Synechococcus elongatus PCC 6301: one gene and its partner. The protein of the gene in region 2 interacts with the protein of the main gene of each other region in a pairwise test. Links are inferred from orthologs where the notes say so. Each region holds a gene or a part of one and is shown on either strand. Other genes may lie near its edges. The genes, in order: priA and SYC_RS06415.

Evidence for each region.
Region 1: the proteins of SYC_RS06415 (region 2) and priA interact in binary tests that used the Escherichia coli proteins (3 or more experiments, as listed by UniProt). The link is inferred for Synechococcus elongatus PCC 6301 from one-to-one orthologs.

Annotation. Positions count from the first base shown.
Region 1 is NC_006576.1:973,181-976,561, forward strand. What follows is about bases 241-3,303. They hold priA (primosomal protein N'), read right to left. Parts: upstream 2,951-3,303; coding sequence 530-2,950; downstream 241-529. Other genes in these bases: SYC_RS04610 (NAD(P)/FAD-dependent oxidoreductase), read left to right, coding at 241-567; SYC_RS04620 (GNAT family N-acetyltransferase), read left to right, coding at 3,032-3,303. Also shown: more of SYC_RS04610, read left to right, coding at 1-240; more of SYC_RS04620, read left to right, coding at 3,304-3,381.
Region 2 is NC_006576.1:1,319,558-1,322,655, forward strand. The notes cover bases 17-2,796. They hold SYC_RS06415 (single-stranded DNA-binding protein), read right to left. Parts: upstream 1,698-2,796; coding sequence 1,335-1,697; downstream 17-1,334. Other genes in these bases: SYC_RS06410 (phospholipase D-like domain-containing protein), read left to right, coding at 17-1,317; SYC_RS06420 (rod shape-determining protein), read left to right, coding at 1,926-2,796. Outside these bases: more of SYC_RS06410, read left to right, coding at 1-16; more of SYC_RS06420, read left to right, coding at 2,797-2,927; rod shape-determining protein MreC, read left to right, coding at 2,952-3,098. UniProt on the Escherichia coli protein: Plays an important role in DNA replication, recombination and repair. Binds to ssDNA and to an array of partner proteins to recruit them to their sites of action during DNA metabolism. Acts as a sliding platform that migrates on DNA via reptation.

The DNA of each region.
Region 1 (3,381 bases), 350 kb from region 2 along the record:
GGTTTTGGCGCATTGTTGCGGCATTTGGAGCGACTCTGCCGTGGCATCCACGAAGCACTGCTCGCTGATTGCCTGCAAGCTGCCGATCTAGCGCTGTTACAACCCCATCAGCCCAACTTGGCTGTGACCTGGCTGTTTCAGCAGAGTATGACGGTGCCCCTCGATCGCTCCTTGCCCCCAGAACGGATCAACGAGCTACTGGGGCGAATCTTCGCCGTGATGGAGAGCTTGGGTCCCCAGACCCTCCGTCCTTTCCTGCAGGATGTGGTGCAGTTTCAGCCCTTGGCCAAAACCCTGTTGATGACGACGCTGCTTCATCCAGTCTTGGTGGCAAAACTGTTGCCGCAGCTGGGACTTCAACCCTTGCTGCAGTGGCTGCCGCAATTTTTGCAGCTTAGTCTCTATCGATCACTCGCGATCGCTGGCGAACCCACAGACTGGCTCAAAGTCTGCGATCGCGATCGCTTCCGCCAGCGCCGCCGCCAAGAGGCCTGGTTCTACGGATCGGGCTGCGACTATGCTGCCCCCCTCAAAAGCTCAGTGGATCGACATCGATCAATAAATTGACGCCTTTGGGGCAGCAGACACGTAGATCTGTCAGTGGCAACCACTGCCAATCGGTCTCGGGGGGTGCTTTAAGTAACAGCTGCCAGCGATGACGCCGTGCGATTCGAGCAATATTGGCCGGCGCAGGCCCCAGAAGTTCAACCCCAGCGGGCAGAATCGGGTGTAATCGGTCCGCGATCGCCTCAGCTGCAGTCATCACTACTGCTTCTTCCAAGCCCCGACAGCTCAAGAGCAGCAGCCGCTGCGCCGGCGGATAGCCATGGGCCTGCCGCTCCTGCAGCTCTTCACCCAGGAACTGGGCATAGTTGTGGTCCAGTAAATGTGTCAGCACAGGGTGATCGGGGCAGTAGGTTTGGACGATCACACGGCCGGGGCGATCGCCTCGACCGGCTCGACCCGCCACTTGGATTAGGGTCTGCAGCGATCGCTCACTAGCACGAAAGTCGGGCATGTGCAGCAACCCGTCCGCCGCCACCACACCAACGAGCGTCACCTCTGGCAGATCAATTCCCTTGGTCAGCATTTGAGTGCCCACCAATAAACTGGCGGGCTGCGATCGAAATTGATCGAGCACTTTTTGATGGCCTCCTTTTTGGCGTGTCGTATCACTGTCGTAGCGATAGACGGCGAGTTCGGGAAACAGCCGTTTGACTTCGGCTTCCACCCGCTGACTACCGCTACCGAAGTTTTTGAGATAGGGCGAATCACAGGCCGGACAACGTTGCGGCTGGGCTTGGGTGTAGTTGCAGTAGTGGCAGCGCAGCAGCGACTGATTGAGGACCTGATCGAGGTGGTAAGAGAGCGAGACATCGCAGTGAGGACAGCCGATCGGCGTGCCGCAGGCGCGACAGGAAACAAAGGTGCTGTGCCCCCGCCGATGGATAAAGAGGATGCCTTGCTCGCCCCGCGCTTGTAGGTCAACGAGGGCTTGCTGTAGTTTCGTGCTGAAGATTGAACGGTTACCGTTGGCTAGCTCTTGGCGCAGATCAACAATCTCAACTGGCGGTAGCGTTCGCGCCTCAACCCGATCGGGCAGCGCTAGGTAGCGAGTTTGAGCCTCAGCACCTTGCGTGGCCGCCCAAGTTTCCAGATCTGGGGTGGCAGACCCCAGCAGGAGCGGACAACCCTCCCATTGCGATCGCCAGTGGGCAACCTGGCGTGCGTGGTAGCAGGGCGGAGTCTGCTCTTGTTTAAAGCTGCTGTCGTGCTCCTCATCCAAAATGATCAGGCCCAGATTGGGTAGGGGGGCAAACACCGCCGATCGCGTTCCGATCACCACCCGCGCACCACCCAACAACATCTGACGCCAAGCGTCGTAGCGTTCGCCATCCGAGAGGCCGCTGTGATAGAGGCAGAGGCGATCGCCGCCAAAGCGCTGCTGAAAACGCTCGGTCAGTTGCGGCGTCAGGCCAATTTCTGGGACCAGCACCAGCACCGATCGCTGCTGATCCAAGAGAGGCGCAATCGCCTGCAGATAGACCTCGGTTTTGCCGGAACCGGTAACGCCGTGGAGCAACAAAGTTTCACCAGCGCCAGCCTGCTGAATTTGAGCCAAGGCAGCGGCTTGAGCCGGTGTCAGCTGGCGAGGCTGATCCGCGCTCAAGTCGGTTGTTTGCAGCCCACTTCGCAGTCGTTCCTTAGGAGTGATCGCCACACAACCCAAGACCGACAGGCGATCGAGTAAGCCTCGACTCGCGCCAGTTTGTTCTTGAAAGGATTGGAGCCAAACCTCACCCCCCAGTTGTTGAAGCTGTGCAAGGACCGCCGCCTGGCGATCGGTTAAGTGAGGCGATCGCGGCTGAACTAAGGTAATCGCGAGTTGCTGCTTCGCTTGAGTGCTCTTGCCGAGGCAGATGTAGCTCTCGACACAGCCCGTTTGCAGGAGTTCGCGCAATCCTTGAGAAGCCTGAGGATGTTGCTGACAGAGATAGCGCCAGCTATAGCCCGTCTCAAGATTTTTCTGCAGTAGCGGCCACAGTCTCTGAGCGGCCCCCGATCGCAAGATTGGTTGGGTACCCGATCGAGCCCGAATTCGGCGTTGCGATCGCCGCAACAGCCCCGGGGGTAGCGCAACCCGCAGCACTTGGGTCAGGGAGACCTGATAGTAGCTGGCGGTCTGTTCCAGCAGCGCCCAATAATGGGGCTGAAAAAAGCTCTGCGCTACGACCTCGTGGATTGGACGAATCCGCGTAGCGTCCAATTCGGCCGCCAACTCGCTGACTATCCGCACTACCAAGCCACCCACCAATCGATCGCCAAAGGGCACCAAAACTACGTCACCCACTGCGATCGCAGGGCTAGCCTCGTAGGTATAGGGGGTTTCTAGCCCAGGGCAATCGACTAGAACCTCTGCCCAGGCTTGGGGTAATCCAGGATGCCTCATGTCGTTAGCACACCCTCAATCCTGGCTGGACATGGCTAAGATCCGAAATCCAAGTAACCGTTGCTTTAGCGTTCCTGAATTATGGTGTCCTCGCTCCAGATTCGTGCAGCCCAACCCGCAGACCTTCCCGAAATCCTGACCCTGATTCGAGAGTTGGCCAGCTTTGAGGAACTGGAGCACCAAGTCGTCGAGGATCCAGACCTTCTCAACGAGCATTTGTTTGGGCCTCAACCCTACGCCTCTGTCCAGATTGCTGAGTGGGACGGCACAATCGCGGGCTACGTTCTCTACTTCATGACCTACTCCAGCTTTCGCAAGCAACCCAGTCTTTATTTAGAAGATCTATTTGTGCGGCCTCGCTTTCGTCGCCAAGGCATCGCCACAGCACTGCTGCAACAGCTCGCTGCGATCGCTACTGAACGTCAGTGTGG
Region 2 (3,098 bases):
GTCGCGTTCAATCACAACCCAGATCAGCGATTTACCGATAGCTTGGGCCGCGATCGCGAAGGTGATGATTTGGAAGGACAACTCCTCGCCAGCCTAGAGCAGGCTCAAACATCGATCGATGTCGCGGTTCAGGAAATTCAGGTGCCCCGCTTAGCGACTGCTTTGATCCAAAAACACCAAGCGGGCATTCCCGTTCGCGTCATTGTGGAAAACCAGTATCGCCAACCTTGGAGTCAACGACTGTCAGGCAACCTGAGTGATCGCGAGCGGCAGCGACTAGAGAACTACCGACAGATAGCCGATCGCAATGGTGATGGCCAACTCAGTCCCGCCGAAATTGCTGGCGGGGATGCTGTGTTAATGCTGGAGCGCGCTGGTGTACCGATTCTGGACGACACCGACGACGGCAGCCAAGGCAGCGGGTTGATGCACCATAAGTTCGCGATCATCGATCGCCGCTGGGTTGTCACCGGCTCTGCCAACTGGACAGCCAGCGATTTCTTTGGCGATCCGGGCCGACCTGCCAGTCGTGGCAATGCCAATCATCTGCTCTGGTTCCGCAGCCCAGCGCTCGCAGCGATTTTCCAAGAAGAATTCAACCTGATGTGGGGCGATGGCCCCAGTAAATTGCCGGATAGCCGCTTTGGCCTTGGTAAGCCCTTGCGATCGCCTAAATCGGTCCGTATTGGCAACACGCGCCTGCTGGTTCAGTTTTCGCCCACTAGTCCCCGGCTACCGTGGCAGGAAAGCACCAACGGCACAATCGCCCGTTACCTCACCCAAGCCCAGAAGCAGATCGATCTAGCACTGTTTGTCTTTTCGGAACAAGCGATCGCCGATGTTTTAGAAGCGCGATCGCAGCAAGGTACTCAAGTGCGACTGTTAATTGACCCTGGCTTTGCCTATCGTCCCTACAGCGAACTGCTAGATATGGTCGGCCTAGCGCTTCCCGATCGCGACTGCCGGGTTGAGTCAAACAATCGCCCTTGGAGTAGTCCCCTCACAACAGCAGGAGCGCCACGACTGACGCCCGGCGACACGCTCCACCACAAATTTGCCGTGATTGATCGCCAGCGCGTCCTGACCGGATCTCACAACTGGAGTGCCGCAGCCAACCTCAGAAATGACGAAACATTTTTAGTGATCGAGGACTCTAGTTTGGCCGATCGCTTTCGGGCAGAATTTGAGCGACTCTACGCTGATGCCTTCTTAGGTATTCCGCCAGCCCTGCAGCGCCGCGTCAATGAGGCGAAGCGACGCTGCGGTAGCCGAATCACTCCGAACAGCAATCAGGACTTAACCGAAACTGAGGATTGAGCCTTGGAGTCGAGGGATTAGAACAGATCGCTGTCTGGATCGCGGGGAGCCATGCCGCCCTCTTGATCTCGGCGCGAGCCCAGCAGCTCAAGACGATTGGCCCGGACGACGGGTGTGGTGCGCTGATTGTTGTTGCGATCAGTCCAGCTCTCAATCTTGAGAGCACCACTGATGCCGATCAGACTGCCTTTCTTGACATAGTCGATCGCAACCTGGGCTTCGCGGCCCCACATCTCAACGTTGAACCAATCAGGCTCATCATTGCGGCTGCGGCGATTGACCGCCAGGGAAAACTTACAAACGACCGAACCCGACTCAAAGTAACGAGCTTCGGGGTCACGACCGACGCGCCCCACCAAGTTGACAACATTTAAGCTCATCGTGCAGTCAAACCCCTGCGCATTGCTCAGTCCCATTTTGGCAGTTGTCGGCCAACCCGCCGAGCGAATCGCTGCCTAGACTGAGTTAGCAGGAGGCGCTAGAATCCTCTGGCGTTGCAGGCCACTCCACTGCGTTTCTGGCTTGCTACTCAGCTTAATTACCGCAGCCACGTCATCAAGGCGGATTTATCAGTGAGTATTCTTCGGCGCTTCTCCCTCTCCCGCGACATGGGTATTGACCTAGGGACGGCCAACACACTGGTCTATGTCTCCGGTAAAGGCATTGTTTTACAAGAGCCGTCGGTTGTCGCGATCGACCAAAACCTCAAAAAACCCCTAGCGGTCGGCTCTGAGGCCAAGTTGATGCTAGGTCGCACCCCCGGTAGTGTCGCAGCTCTGCGCCCACTGCGGGATGGTGTCATCGCTGACTTTGATGCCGCTGAGTTGATGCTCAAGCATTTCATCCGCCAAGTCCAAGAAGGGCGATCGGGCGTAGCTCGGGTCGTAATCGGCATTCCCAGCGGTGTCACGGGTGTGGAACGTCGCGCAGTGATGGAAGCGGCTACCCAAGCAGGCGCCCGAGAGGTCTATCTAATCGATGAACCGGTGGCTGCTGCGATCGGGGCAGGATTGCCGGTAGCTGAGCCGACAGGGACGATGATCGTCGATATCGGCGGCGGCACCACGGAAGTTGCCGTGATGAGCTTGCAAGGCATTGTCCTCAGCGACTCGGTGCGCGTGGCGGGCGATGAGCTGAGTGAGGCGATCGCGCAGTACCTCAAGAAAGTCCACAACCTCGTGATTGGGGAGCGGACCTCTGAGGAAATTAAAATCATGGTCGGGTCGGCCTTCCCCGACAACGAATTTGATGAGACAACCATGGAAGTCCGAGGCTTGCACTTGCTGTCTGGCCTACCTCGGACCGTCACGATCAAAGCAGCGGAAGTGCGCGAAAGCATGGCGGAGCCACTGAATGTGATTGTGGAAGCCGTCAAACGCACCCTCGAAAAAACACCGCCGGAGCTGGCTGCTGATATCGTCGATCGCGGCATTGTCCTCGCCGGTGGGGGTGCTTTGGTGCGGGGGCTCGATGAACTGATCAGCCATGAAACCGGCATCATCACCCACATTGCCCCCGACCCCCTGAGCTGTGTAGTGCTGGGCACGGGTCGCGTGCTCGAGAACTTCAAGAGTCTTGAGCGGGTGTTTAGTGCCAGCTCCCGCGCCTAGAGCGGTGCGGAGCAGCAGAACACGATGGCGGATGTGCTGCGTTGGTTCAATCGTTTCGGGCTCCGAGTTGCGATCGCTGGTGGGTTGATCGGGGCTGCATGGATTTTGCGGCAAACCCAAGGGTCACTCTTGGTCGAAGTCTACGCCTTGCTCACCCATCCCTTTTATCCT